Linked DNA regions of Duganella zoogloeoides. The protein of the gene in region 1 interacts with the protein of each later gene in a pairwise test. Links are inferred from orthologs where the notes say so. Each region holds a gene or a part of one and is shown on either strand. Other genes may lie near its edges. The genes, in order: ribD and accC.

The links.
Region 2: the proteins of ribD (region 1) and accC interact in binary tests that used the Escherichia coli proteins (3 or more experiments, as listed by UniProt). The link is inferred for Duganella zoogloeoides from one-to-one orthologs.

Annotation. Positions count from the first base shown.
Region 1 is NZ_CP140152.1:4,260,042-4,267,175, reverse strand. What follows is about bases 2,945-5,851. They hold ribD (bifunctional diaminohydroxyphosphoribosylaminopyrimidine deaminase/5-amino-6-(5-phosphoribosylamino)uracil reductase RibD), read left to right. Parts: upstream 2,945-3,796; coding sequence 3,797-4,906; downstream 4,907-5,851. Other genes in these bases: SR858_RS18835 (SemiSWEET transporter), read right to left, coding at 5,551-5,817; SR858_RS18840 (riboflavin synthase), read left to right, coding at 4,915-5,550; SR858_RS18850 (GspH/FimT family protein), read left to right, coding at 3,268-3,789; SR858_RS18855 (type IV pilin protein), read left to right, coding at 2,945-3,160. Outside these bases: SR858_RS18865 (pilus assembly PilX family protein), read left to right, coding at 1-295; SR858_RS18860 (pilus assembly protein), read left to right, coding at 315-2,708; more of SR858_RS18855, read left to right, coding at 2,705-2,944; SR858_RS18830 (ROK family transcriptional regulator), read left to right, coding at 5,910-7,134; SR858_RS18825 (c-type cytochrome), read right to left, coding at 7,087-7,134. UniProt on the Escherichia coli protein: Converts 2,5-diamino-6-(ribosylamino)-4(3h)-pyrimidinone 5'-phosphate into 5-amino-6-(ribosylamino)-2,4(1h,3h)-pyrimidinedione 5'-phosphate.
Region 2 is NZ_CP140152.1:5,084,537-5,091,654, forward strand. What follows is about bases 668-3,558. They hold accC (acetyl-CoA carboxylase biotin carboxylase subunit), read left to right. Parts: upstream 668-1,365; coding sequence 1,366-2,751; downstream 2,752-3,558. Other genes in these bases: aroQ (type II 3-dehydroquinate dehydratase), read left to right, coding at 668-694; accB (acetyl-CoA carboxylase biotin carboxyl carrier protein), read left to right, coding at 782-1,246; prmA (50S ribosomal protein L11 methyltransferase), read left to right, coding at 2,748-3,558. Also shown: SR858_RS22430 (TlpA family protein disulfide reductase), read left to right, coding at 1-163; more of aroQ, read left to right, coding at 257-667; more of prmA, read left to right, coding at 3,559-3,680; SR858_RS22455 (DUF3426 domain-containing protein), read left to right, coding at 3,689-5,254; SR858_RS22460 (carbohydrate kinase family protein), read left to right, coding at 5,264-6,202; SR858_RS22465 (YggT family protein), read right to left, coding at 6,273-6,806; SR858_RS22470 (hypothetical protein), read right to left, coding at 6,882-7,118. UniProt on the Escherichia coli protein: This protein is a component of the acetyl coenzyme A carboxylase complex; first, biotin carboxylase catalyzes the carboxylation of the carrier protein and then the transcarboxylase transfers the carboxyl group to form malonyl-CoA.

The DNA.
Region 1 (7,134 bases):
CGTGGTGGCGCAGGACGCCTGCGGCGTCGATCCCGCCTGGCAGCACGCCGACCTGGGCGGCGACGATGGCGGCGGCTGCACCGTCGAATACGGCGAGGCGACCGGCGCGACGATGAAGACCGGCATGGGATTGCTGCCCTTCAAAAAGCCGCGTTACGTGATCGAAAGCCTGGAATGCCACGAACCCGGCACCGACGCAGCCGATCCACAGACTTGCTACCGCGTGACGGCGATCGGCTTCGGCCCGAAACCCGGCACGGAAGTAGTGTTGCAGAGTGTGTTCATAGCTGAGTGAGGGATAAATGGGTACGCAGATGGTTTGGTTGACGATGGTGCCGGAACGGTGCCTGATTTACTGCCTGATTGCGTGTGTAAGCTGGGGCGTGAGCAACGCCGCCTGGTCTGCGCCGCCATTGCTGGCGATCGCCAGCGAACCGCTGGCGTCGTCGTGCCGCCAGGACAGTGCGGGACAACTTGAGGGCCCCGCGCTGGTACTCGTTCCCAGCAAGCCCGACCAGGCCGGCACCTTGTACCAGTCAGCGATGCAGACGGCCGATTGGTCCGGCAGCTTCATCCGCTATGCGATGGCGCCCGGTACCGGCGGCTTGTCGCAAGCGAAGCAGGCCGTATGGGATGCTGGCGCACTGCTCACCGGCAGCGCCATCCGCGCCGCATCGCCGCCGCCGGAACGGCGCAATCTTCACACCGCCATCGTCCAGGCTGACGGCACTCTGGTCATGGTGCCGTTCGCGTGGGAAGCCCTGTCGCCCGAGCAGCGCGCCCAGCTCGATCCTGCCAGCGACGGCAGCGGCCCGCAACGCCTGGCCTGGTTACGCGGCGAGCGCAGCGCAGAAGGTACGCTATTCCGCGCACGCGGCAGCGTGCTGGGCAACTCGGTCCACAGCACGCCGGTGAACGTGGGCCAATCCTCACAGGGGCTGGTGCGGGCGCGGCCGGACATGCTTTATCTTGGCGCCAACGACGGCATGCTGCATGCCTTCAATGCTGCCGATGGCGCCGAGCTGTTTGCCTACGTCCCGGCCGCGCTGTTCGGTGCGTTGCACCGGCTGGCCGATAAAGATTATGTACACCGCGCCTACGTCGATGGTCCGACCCAGGCGGGCGACGTGATGATCGCCGGCAGCGCGCGCACGGTGCTGGTGTCCGGTATGGGCGGCGGTGCGCAAGGCGTGTTCGCGCTCGATATCACCGATCCCGTCCGGTTTGCAGAACAGGGCGGCGTGCTGTGGGAATTCACCGACCGCCACGATCCCAATATCGGCAACGTCACCAGCACACCGCAACTGGCCAAGCTGCGCGTGGGCACGTACGGCGGCGCACCGGTTTATCGCTATTTTGCAGTCGTCGCCAGCGGCTTGAACAACTACGCTGCCGACGGCAACGCCAGCCCTTCCGGCGACGGCGCCTTGTTCCTGCTGGCGCTGGACAAGCCGCGCAATGCGCCCTGGCGCCTCAACGACAATTACTACCGCTTGCGCACCCCCATCGCGGACGCCACCTTGCCTAATGCCTTGTACGCGCCAGCGCTGGTGGCCGATCGCCAGGGCGCCGCCCGCTACGCGTACGCCGGCGACCTGCAAGGCAATCTGTGGCGCTTCGACTTGACGGCCGGTCCATCGTGGAGCCTTGCGGCGCAGGCCGGCCAGGCGGGGCAGGTGATTCAGACGGTGCGGACGGGGCAGATCATCCAGACGGTCCAGACGGTCCAGACGGGACCGGTGGTTCAGACGGCTCAGACAGGACAGGCGCAACCGCTAGCGGACAACGCGTCGCTATCACCGCTGTTTGTTGCGCGCGATGCCAGCGGCCGCCGCCAGCCTATCGCGCAACTGCCGCAAGTGGCTCACGCCGACAATGGCGGTTACCTGGTGCTGTTCGGCACCGGCAAGCTGATCGAACAGGCCGACCGCGATCCAGCCCGCTTCGCGCCGCAAACCTATTACGCCATCCGCGACAGCCTGCGCACGCCGCCCGAACCTGTCTCCGGCCGGCGCCAGCTTACGCGGCGCGAGCTCAAAGGCGATCCGGCGAGCGAACGCCTCGCCATCGAAGGCGAAGCGATGGCGCCAGGCAGCATGGGCTGGTACATGGACTTGCTGGCATCGTCCACCACCGGCGAACGCAGCCTCGATAGTGGCGTACTGGTGAACGGTGCGCTGGCATTTAATACCGTGCTGCCCATTAACGAGGGAGGCCAGTCCGGGCAATCGGGCCAGCCGGGCACACCTGCCACCCCGGGGACGCCGACCACGCCGACCACACCGGGCAATCCTGGCGCATCCTGCTCGCCCGCGCACAGCCGAACTTACGTGCTCAACGTGCTGACCGGCCTGGCGCTCGGCCAAAGCGTTACCGCCAGATTGCCGCCCACGCTGGAAGCGCCGCCGCCTGTCGTTGCCGAACGCACCACACGATACGTGCCCCGGCCGCTGTTGCTGCCAGTGCCATCCATTAAGCCCCCCACGGCGCGGGAGCCCACCGGCCGGGCAAACCTGGAACAGGACTTCGCCATCGGCACACCCGGGCCACAGGGCGAACCGGTGCTGGGCACGGTCCACACCCGCAAACGCGCCGGCCGCCTCAGTTGGCGCGAGGTAGCAAACTGGCGCCAGTTGCACCAGGCATACCAGCAGCCTCAAGCGAACCAGGCGAACCAGGCGCACCAAGCGCAACGGGCGGTGCCATGAACACGCCGCGCGGATTTTCGATGATTGAACTGCTGGTCGTATGCGTCATCGCCATGCTGCTGGCGGCTGTTGCCGCGCCGGCGTGGAATGACCACCTGGTGCGCACCCGCCGCCACGAAGCGCAAGCCACCATGCAGCGTTTGATGTTGCAGCAAGAGCGCTACTTCACCCAGCACGGCAGCTATCTCGCCTTTGGCCCCGCCGTGCAAGGCGATGACCCCGAACAGCGCCAGTTCCAGTGGTGGAGCGGCGCCACCGCACCGGCCAGCGGCTACGAAATCGAAGGTAAAGCCTGCGATGGCCACACGCTGGACACGTGCGTGCAACTGGTCGCCACACCCGGCACGCCCCGGGTTGACGCGCGCTTTCGCGACGCCGACTGCGGCGAGTTGACATTGACCAGCAGTGGTCTGCGCCAGGCAGGTGGGCCACGGGCCGATTGCTGGCGCTAAATTCCGGGCATACCATGCACACCGCGCACGCCACTGACACGATGCATATTCGCCAACCGTCGCCCCGATGCCCTGGCAGGCGCGCCGCCACAGCAGCAGGCGTCACCTTGGTCGAGTTGCTTCTGGTGCTTGCCCTGGCCGGCATCCTGCTAGCCGCCGCTGCGCCCGCCTATCAGCAGACGATGCAGCGCCAGCGGTTGCGCGCTGCCGTCACCGACCTGGTGGCCGCCATCGATCTCACCCGCTCGCAGGCGATCGCGCGCGGGAGCATGGTCATGCTGGCGCCGCTCGACCCTGGCGGCATCGATTGGCGGGGCGGCTGGATCGTGTTTGTCGATGCCAACGGCAACCGCCGGCCCGATGCCGGCGAGACCGCGATCTTCCGGCGCGGCCCGCTGCCTGATGGCCTGCGGATGGGCATTTCGTTCTCTTCCAAAGCGCCGCCAGCCTACGTTGCTTATAATGGTGCGGGACGCAGTTGCAGCGCAGCGAACAGCCTGGCCGCCCGCTGGGGCACGCTGTCGCTGGCGCTGGGCGACAACGTCCGCAACATCAAGATCAATATGCTGGGCCGGCTGCGCGTGTGCGATCCGGCCGTGGAGGCTGCCTGCACAGGCGCATTAGATTAAGGACATAGTGAGAATCCACAACGATACCGAGGGCATGACCCTGGCCCTGGCCTGGGCCGAGCGCGGCCTGTACACCACGTCGCCCAATCCGCACATCGGCTGCGTGATCGTGCGCGACGGCGCAGTGATCGGCGCCGGCGTCACCCAGCAGGTGGGCGGCGACCACGCGGAAATCCAGGCATTGAAAGACGCGCAGGCCCGTGGCCACGACGTGCGCGGCGCCACGGCGTACGTCACGCTCGAGCCGTGCAGCCACCACGGCCGCACGCCGCCGTGCGCCGACGCGCTGGTGCACGCCGGCCTGGCCCGCGTGGTGGCGGCCATGGAAGACCCCAATCCGCTGGTGGCAGGGCAGGGCATGGCCAAGCTGGCCGCAGCCGGTATTGCGGTGAGCAGCGGTTTGCTGGCCGAGCAAGCCTATGAATTGAATATCGGCTTTTTCTCGCGCATGACGCGTGGTCTGCCGTGGGTGCGCATGAAAACCGCCGCCAGCCTCGATGGCATGACCGCGCTGCACAACGGCGCCAGCCAGTGGATCACGGGCGAGCGGGCCCGCGCCGACGGCCACGCCTGGCGTGCGCGCGCCTGCGCCATCCTCACCGGCATCGGTACTGTCAAGGCCGACGATCCGCAGTTGAACGTGCGCGGCATCGACACGCCGCGCCAGCCGATCCGCATCGTCATCGACAGCCGCCTTGAAATCGACCCGGCCGCCAAGATATTGCAAGGAGGCGGCACCTGGATCGTGGCCGCCGTGCGCGACCCGGAAAAGGGCGCAGCCTTGCGCGCGCTGGGCAACGAAGTGATCCTGCTGCCCAATGCGTCCGGCAAGGTCGATCTGCCCGAGCTGATGCGCGAGCTGGGCCGGCGCCAGATCAATGAATTGCATGTTGAAGCAGGCAGCAAGCTCAATGGCTCCCTGATCCGCGAAGGTTGCGTTGACGAGTTGCTGGTGTACCTCGCGCCGATGTTGCTGGGCGATGCGCAAGGCATGTTCGCGCTGCCGGCGCTCACGCATTTGTCGCAAAAACAGTCGTTGAAATTCCACGAAGTAAAGCAGATCGGCGCCGATGTACGGCTGCTGGCCCGTTTTAATCGTTCCTCCACCCCTATTTGAGAACTCTTATGTTTACTGGAATCGTTGCCGCAGTCGGCAAAATCGCCTCGGTCACCCCGCTCGAAGGCGGCTCGTTTGCAGGCGTGCGCCTGGACATTCATGCCGGCGGCCTGCCGCTGGCCGACGTTGCGCTCGGCGACTCGATCGCCATCAACGGCGCCTGCATGACGGTTGTGGAAAAGGACGAGTCCAACTTCCGCGTCGATGTCTCGCGCGAAAGCCTCAACTGCACCGTCGGCCTCGATACGCTCACCGAAGTAAACCTGGAAAAGGCGCTGACCCTGAACGAGCGCCTGGGCGGCCACCTGGTGTCCGGCCACGTCGATGGCCTGGGCGTGGTGCGCAAGTTCGAGCCAGTGGGCGAATCGTGGGAACTGGTGGTCGAAGCCGATCACGAGCTTGCCAAGTTCCTGGCCTTCAAAGGCTCGATCGTGGTCAACGGCGTGTCGCTGACCGTCAACCGCGTGACCGACATCGGCACCGGCGCCGACCTGGTGTGCCAGTTCTCGATCAACCTGATCCCGCACACGATCGCCATGACCACCTTGAAGCACCTGGTGGTGGGCGTGCAGGTCAACCTCGAGATCGACCTGATCGCGCGTTACGTGGAACGCATGGTGTCGGTGGGCGCTGCTACCCGCTAACTACGGATTGTTCCGGTAGGCCCATTTCATCACCAGCACCGAGCACGCCAGCATCAGCGTGATGCCGTTGTTGATGGCGATGGGCCATGCCTCGATGATCACGCCGTAAATCAGCCATAGCAGCACGCCGAAGCAGAACACGCAGTACATGCCGGTGGAAACACCGGCAGCGGATTTGCGGCGCCAGATCAAGAGCACTTGCGGGATGAAGGCGACAGTCGTGCAAAAAGCGGCAATCAGGCCCAACAGGGTAGAGTCAAAATGCATGGTTTTTCCTTTTGGATTAATAAGTCAACTTGATTTATTAATTAAAGGAAAACTATACTACAAAATCTCCGGCAACCTGTTCCGCTATCCCCATGTCATCGAACCTGCGCGCGCTTGGCCCCAACGAACGGCTCATGCTGCATCATCTGCGTCGGCTTGGCAGCTTGGCCAAGGCCGACCTGGCGCGCGCGACTGAACTCAGCAGCCAGAGCGCCTCGGTCATCATCAACCGGCTGCTCGACGAAAAACTGGTGCGCAAGCTCGAAGCCGTGCGCGGCAGAGTAGGGCAGCCGTCGCAGCCGATCGCGCTCAACCCCGACGGCGCCTACGCGATCGGCATCCATATCGGCCGGCGCAGCCTGGAAGTGATGCTGCTTGATCTGACTGGCCAAGCGCGCTTTCGCGCCGAGGTGGTCTATCCGCACCCCGAAGTAGATGCAGTGTTTGCTGCCATCGCCAGTCAACTCGATGCCATTGTTGCCCAACTTGGCGCGAGCGGGGCGGCGCGGTTGTGCGGCATTGGAGTCGCTGCGCCGCTGGCGCTGGGCACCTGGCACCAGTTGCTGGGGCAGATGCCAGAGCAGGCCAGGGAGTGGGCCAATGTCGATATCCGCGCCCGTTTGCAGGCGATGACGACGCTGCCGGTGGTTTTCGCCAAAGATACCGCCGCTGCCTGTGTGGCCGAACTGCTGGCCGGTCGCGGTCGCGATTTGCCTGATTATCTGTATGTGTATCTTGACGCCCTGGCTGGCGGAAGCCTGGTGTTGGGCGGCCGCCCCCACTGCGGTGCGCATGGCAACGCCGGTGCCCTCGGCTCCATGCCGCTGCGGTCGGCCGCAGGCGAACGAGGCGCATCAAGCGGATCAAACGGATCAAACGGATCAAACGGGGTGGGCAGACAGAGCGGACCGGGAGAACGAGGCGGGTTGCCAGCGCAGTTGCTCAGCGTAGCATCGCTGGCGATGCTCGAACAGCGCTATACAGAGGCTGGCCTCGACGTGGACGCCGCGCGCGACGAACGCGCCCTCGCAGCGCCTTGGTCCGGCTTCACGCAGGCTTGGGCGAACGAAGCAGCTGACGCGTTGGCTTACGCTGTCTGCAACGCAGCCTGCATGGTCGATCTGGACGCGGTGATCGTCGATGGCAAGCTCGGGCGCGGTTTGCTGGCGCTGCTGCTTGCGCAGGTGGAAACGGCGCTGACGCGCTACGACTGGTCGGGCGTCGACCGTCCGCCGGTGTTGGCAGGCGAGGTTGGCGTGGACGCCAATGTCATTGGCGCTGCCTACCTGGCGCTGCACGCGGCGTTTGCACCGGTTG
Region 2 (7,118 bases), 820 kb from region 1 along the record:
GCTGGTGGCCGGCATGAGCGGCACGGACCTGTCGCGCCAGTTCGGCAATGTCAACGGCGGCCTGCCGTTCACGGTGCTGATCGGCGGCGACGGCCAGGTCAAGAAGACTTACCTGGGCAAGCTGAAGTTTGACGAGCTGCACAAGGATTTGGCAACGCTGTAACTTGCCAGACACTGGGTACACGCATTTTTTTCTCTTGCCAATGCAGGCAGTTGGCGGCAAAATGCGAAACTTTCGCGGAAAACGGTCAAGAACATGGCAAAAAACCTCCTCCTCCTGAACGGCCCCAACCTGAATTTATTGGGCACCCGGGAGCCGGAGATTTACGGCGCCGCCACCCTGGCCGATGTGGAACACGCAGCCCAGGCACAAGCGCAAGCGGCTGGCGCCACCTTGTCTTGTTTTCAGAGCAATCACGAAGGGGCGTTGATCGACCGCATCCATGCTGCCCGCACCGAGGGCGTGGACGCCATCGTCATCAACCCGGGTGGACTCACGCATACCAGCGTGGCGCTGCGCGACGCCCTGGCGGGCGTGGCCATTCCATTTGTAGAAGTGCATATTTCGAATATTTACCAGCGCGAGTCGTTTCGCCACCATTCATTCCTGAGCGCGATCGCCAGTGGCACGATCTGTGGACTCGGTATCGAAGGATATCGGTTTGCCATCGACTTCGTTCTTAAAAGGCGATAATCTACGCGATCTGCGCGCAATTTAACGCGGCTGCGCCCAAAAGGCGTCGCCGTCATCACTTAAAAACAAGATATTCCTGGGGGTTACATGGATCTACGCAAACTGAAGACCTTGATTGATTTGGTCGCAGAATCCGACATCGCAGAGCTCGAAGTGACCGAAGGCGAGAGCAAAGTCCGCATCGTCAAATCGTCGGCCATGCCGCAAAACCAGATGGTGATGATGCAGCCGCAAGGCATTCCTCAGTACCATGCAGCGCCGGCGCCAGCCGCCGCCCCGGTTGCCGCAGCCGCGCCTGCCGTAGCCGCCGAGCCAACCGGCCACATCGTCAAATCGCCGATGGTCGGCACCTTCTATCGTTCGTCGGCGCCGGGTTCGGCAGCCTTTGTCGAAGTGGGCGCCACCGTCAAGGAAGGCGACACCCTCTGCATCATCGAAGCGATGAAGCTGCTCAACGAAATCGATGCCGACAAGTCCGGCACGATCACCCAGATCCTGGTCGAGAATGGCCAGCCGGTCGAATTCGGCCAACCGCTGTTTGTGATAGGCTAAGACGAGTTTCAGCGCCCGCCCCGCCGCACTGTCGGTGACGGGCGCGCCGTCTTCCGCATCCCCTCCCTACTTGATGTTACCGGTCTCTGCCGGTGATCACAGAAATACGCGAACCTACCATGTTTGAAAAAATCCTCATTGCCAATCGTGGCGAAATTGCCCTCCGTATCCAGCGCGCTTGCCGCGAACTGGGCATCAAGACGGTCGTGGTCCACTCGGAAGCGGACAAGGACGCCAAGTACGTCAAATTGGCCGACGAGTCGGTATGTATCGGCCCGGCGGCCTCGACGCTCAGCTACCTGAACATGCCAGCCATCATCAGCGCGGCCGAAGTGACCGACGCCGAAGCGATCCACCCGGGCTACGGCTTCCTGTCGGAAAACGCCGACTTCGCCGAGCGCGTGGAAAAATCGGGCTTCGTGTTCATCGGTCCGCGTTCGGAATCGATCCGCATCATGGGCGACAAGGTGTCGGCCAAGCAAACCATGATCAAGGCGGGCGTGCCTTGCGTGCCCGGCTCGGAAGGCGCGCTTCCCGACGATCCGAAAGCCATCGTGCAGATCGCCCGCAAGGTCGGCTACCCGGTCATTATCAAGGCGGCCGGCGGCGGTGGCGGACGCGGCATGCGCGTGGTGCATACCGAAGCGGCGCTGATCAATGCCGTGGCCATGACCAAGACCGAAGCCGGTACCGCCTTCGGCAATCCGGAAGTGTACATGGAGAAGTACCTGGAAAATCCGCGCCACGTGGAAATCCAGATCCTTGCCGACGAACACAAAAACGCCGTCTGGCTGGGCGAACGCGACTGCTCGATGCAGCGCCGCCACCAGAAGGTGATCGAAGAAGCGCCGGCGCCGGGCATCCCGCGCAAGCTGATCGAAAAGATCGGCGACCGCTGCGCCGAAGCGTGCCGCAAGATCGGCTACCGTGGCGCCGGCACCTTCGAGTTCCTGTATGAAAACGGCGAGTTCTACTTCATCGAGATGAACACCCGCGTGCAGGTCGAACACCCGGTCACCGAAATGATCACCGGCATCGACATCGTGCAGGAACAGATCCGCATCGCCTGCGGCGAGAAGCTGCGCTTCCGCCAGCGCGACGTCATGCTGTCGGGCCACGCCATCGAGTGCCGTATCAATGCCGAAGATGCCTTCAAGTTCACGCCGTCGCCGGGCCGCATTACGTCGTGGCACGTGCCGGGTGGTCCCGGCATCCGCGTCGATTCGCACGCATATGCCGGCTACTACGTGCCGCCGCATTACGATTCGATGATCGGCAAGGTCATTTCGTACGGCGCCACCCGCGAGCAGGCCATCCGCCGCATGCAGATCGCGCTGTCGGAAATGGTCGTCGAAGGTATTTCGACCAACATCCCGCTGCACCGCGAGCTGATGATCGATGCCCGTTTCATCGAAGGCGGCACCAATATTCACTACCTCGAGCACAAGCTGGCCGACATGCCAGAACTCAATAAACTGAGCCTGAACCCGAAAGCGCCACAATGAGCTGGACCGAAATCGTCATCGAAATCGCGCGCGAACACGCCGAAGCCCTGTCCGAAGCACTGATGGACGTGGGCGCGCTGTCGGTCTCCGTCGAGGACGCCGATGAAGGCACCGACGCCGAACGTCCGCTGTTCGGCGAGCCGGGCATGGAACCGACCGAAGCGGCCTGGGACCACAGCCGCGTGGTGGCCCTCACCGACGAAGCCGACGACCAGGCCGTGATCGTGGCCGCTGCCGCCGGCCAGGCTGGCCTGGCCAAGCTGCCCAAGTTCACCACCCGCAAGGTGGAAGAGCAGGACTGGGTGCGCCTGACGCAGTCGCAATTCGCACCGATTCACATCGGCAAGAACATCTGGGTCGTGCCGAGCTGGCACGAGGCACCGGATCCTGACGCGCTGATCCTGGAACTCGACCCGGGCCTGGCGTTCGGTACCGGCAGCCATCCGACCACGCGCTTGTGCATGGAATGGCTGGAAGCCCATCCGGCGCCCGGCAAGACCGTGCTCGACTACGGCTGCGGTTCCGGCATCCTGGCCATGGTAGCCAGGAAGGTCGGCGCTGGTGAAGTCGTGGGTGTGGACATCGATCCGCAAGCGATCGAATCGGCTGCCGACAATGCCCAGCGCAACCATTGCGAGATCGAATACTTCCTGCCCGACACCTTCGCCCAGTCCGCGCATGCCGAGCAGAAGTTCGACATCGTGGTGGCGAATATCCTGTCGAGCCCGTTGAAATTGATGGCGCCGATGTTGTCGGGCCGCGTCGCGCCCGGTGGCGCACTGATCCTGTCGGGCGTGCTGGCGCGCCAGGCCGAGGAAGTGGCTGCCGCTTACGCACCGTTCATCAAGCTCGGCGTATGGGCCGAACAGGATGGCTGGGTCGCCCTGCACGGTCGCCTCGGCAGTGACGTGGTTCCCGCCGCGCGCTAATCACACCCATGGCGCTTGCCACCAAATGCCCCCACTGCAACACGATATTTCGGGTCGCTCATGACCAGCTGAAATTACGTGGGGGCATAGTGCGCTGTGGCTCCTGCAACCAGGTGTTTGACGGTAATGCTGCGTTGCTGGAGCCGCTGGCGCCGCCTGCTGCGCCAGCCGTTTCTTCCGCTGCTGTTCCTTCTGCAGCAGCTCCTTCTACCGCTGCTCGTCTTGCCGCGGCTCCTGCCGGCTCCGTGCCTGATGCCGCTGCGCCTCCTGCCGCCATTGCGCCGGCCGCCGAACCAAGCGAGTTCGATCTCGATTTCGACGACGTCGATGACGCTGCCCTGCCCCCGCTGCCTGTGATGGCTGAGGTCAAATTGCCGGACTCGGTGGCGGCATTGAGCCTGGATTTCGATGATGAGGCCGGGACTGCTGCGGCCGAACCTGCGCCGCAGCCATTGCCCGCACAGTGGCGTGTTCGGCCGCCGGCGCCGCCAGCAGCGCCGGTATCGCTCACCAAGCCTGAGCCCGAGCCGCTGCGTGATCCCCAGCCGCTACCAGCGCCTGCCGTACTGGCCGAACCCGAACCCGCGCCCGCCCCGCCCCCCGAACCGACCGCGCAAGACCTGATCAGCGGCGACACGCTGTCCGAGGAAGAGTTGCAAGCGGCGATCGAGGTGGAACTGGCCGCGCTGGACGCCCGCATGGCGGCCGCGCAACCGGCGCCGGCCGTGCAAGTCGTCCGGGAAGTCAGGCCGGCACGCAGCGACGAGCGCCGCGAACCCACGCTCGACTTTTCCCCGCACCCTGACGAACTCGACGAAGAAGACGAGCAGGCGCTGCTGCAACTGTCCCATGGCGGTCTTGCCGCCCAGGCGCAAGACGACATTCCGCCCAGCCACACGCTGCTGCGCACCGTCTCCGCCCCGCCCGCAGACCGCTATTACGAGCCGGAATTCCAAAGCACCGAAACACTGGTGGCCGAGCCCGTGGTGGACCACCACATGCAGGAGCCCGAAGTCGAAGCCCCGGCCGAGCCAATGGCAGAGCCTGCAGACGACGAGCCCGGCTTCGTCAAGCGCGAACGCCACCGCGAGCGCTATGGCCGCGCCACCACCATCGCCCTGTGCCTGGGCATCGTGCTGATGCTCGGTGCGCTGGCCGCGCAGGGACTGACCACCTTCCGCAACCCGCTGGCAGCGGCCATGCCGTCGCTCAAGCCGGCGCTGGTGGCCGCCTGCAAACCGCTCGGCTGCAAGGTCGAACTGCCGTCGCAGATCGACGAGCTGGCGATCGAACAGGGCGAACTGCAAACCCTGAGCGAAAACACGTTTTCGTTCTCCACGTCGCTCAAGAACAGCAGCGGCAGCGCCCAGGCCTGGCCGCACATCGAACTGGTGCTGGACGACGCCAACGACAAGACCGTGTTGCGCCGCGTCCTTGCGCCGCGCGATTATCTCGATCCCGAAGTCGAGATCGCCCAAGGGTTTCCCGCACGCAGCGAACAACCTGTCAAACTCTACTTTGAATTGAAACAGCCCAGGGCATCGGGCTATCACATCGCAGTCTTTTATCCATAAAGAACCATCATGACCCAGACCTCCTTGATTTGCGGCTCGCTCGCGATCGACACCATCCTGCAATTCCCGGGCCGCTTCGACAGCATCCTGCTGGCCGACCAGCTCCATAAAGTGAACGTGTCGTTCCTGGCGCCAACCATGCGCACCGAATTCGGCGGCTGCTCCGGCAACATCGCCTACAACCTCAAGATGCTGGGCGGCGATCCGCGCATCGTCGGCGTGATGGGCCAGGACAACGCGGCCTATATTGCCCGCCTGGCCAAGCTCGGCATCCCGTCGGACAACATCCTGATCAAGGAAGACGCCTACAACGCCCAGTGCTTCGTCACGGCCGACCAGGACGGCAACCAGATCAACGCCTTCCACCCGGGCGCCATGTCGTACGCGCACGAGAACGATATCGCCAAGGCCGGCCCTGCCGCGCTGGCCATCATTTCGCCGGACGGCCACCTGGGCATGCAAAAGCACGCGACCGACCTGGTCAAGCTGGAGATCCCGTTCATCTTCGATCCGGGCCAGCAACTGCCGATGTTCAACGGCGAAGAACTGACCACCTTTATCGACCAGGCCACCTACGTCACCACCAACGATTACGAAATCGAGCTGCTGACCGAGCGCACCGGCTTGAGCGTGGCCGACATCGCCAGCCGCGTGGAAGCGCTGATCATCACCCGTGGCGAGCAGGGTTCGGAAATTTATACCAAGGGCGAGCGCATCGACATCCCGGCCGTGCCTGCCACCGAAGTGCTGGATCCGACCGGCTGCGGCGACGCCTACCGCGCCGGCCTGCTGTTCGGCATCACCAACGGCTGGAAATGGGAAACCACGGGCCGCCTGGCCAGCCTGCTGGGCGCGATCAAGATCGCCAGCAAGGGCGCACAAAACCACCGCCTGACGGCAGCCGAGATCGCCGACAAGTTCGAAGCCGCGTTCGGTTACCGCTACTAAGCATTCGTCCAGACGTCAAAAAGCCCGCGCCGGTGAACAACCGGCGCGGGCTTTTTTGCGTGCTGTCGGGTCAGCGGCCGTTGAAGGCCAGTCCCAGCAGCAACTGCGCGATCTGGAGCAATATCAGCGCCACCAGCACCGACAAATCGAGATTGCCGATCAGCGGCACCACCTTGCGGATCGGACGCAGCAGCGGCTCGTTGAGCGCGCGGATGAACGGCGCCAGCGGCGCGTGCGGATTGATCCAGCTAAAGATGACCTCGATCACCAGCAGCGCCATGAAGCCATACAGTATCCACGACAGGAAGCGCTCGAACGCCACCAGCAACACCAGTTGCACCGGCCAGCCCGCCAGGAAGAACACGCAGGTGGCCAGCAGCACGATCAGGAAGGCGCCGATCAGGCTGGCCCAATCGTAGCCGCCCATGCCCGGCACCACGCGCCGCAGCGGGCGCACCAGCCAGTCCGACAATTGGAACGTGAATTGCGCCACCTGGGCCGGTGGCCGCACGCGGATCGCCTGCATCCAGAAACGCAGCAGTAATGCCGAACCGAGCAGAACCGCAATGGCATCGACAATCAACTTCAGTATTGTTACAAGCACGGAGTCCCTCCAATAAAAAAGCCGCTGTGTGATTGTCTCACACAGCGGCCCGATTGCCTCAGCAGAAGCCTTCGATTACGAAGGACGGGTGCTGGTTGGGAAAGGCCATGCAGCAGCTGGTGCCAGCACGGTTTTGGCGGCAGGTGCAGGCGTAGCGGCCGGAGCGGCAGCTGGCTTGACAGCAGCTTCCTTCGGCGCGGCAGGCTTTTTAGGCGCTGCTGCTTTTTTCACTGCTGGTGCAGCGGCGGCGGCTGGTGCCGCTGCTACTGCTGCCGGCGCTGCTGCTACCGGTGCGGCTGCTGGCGCTGGAGC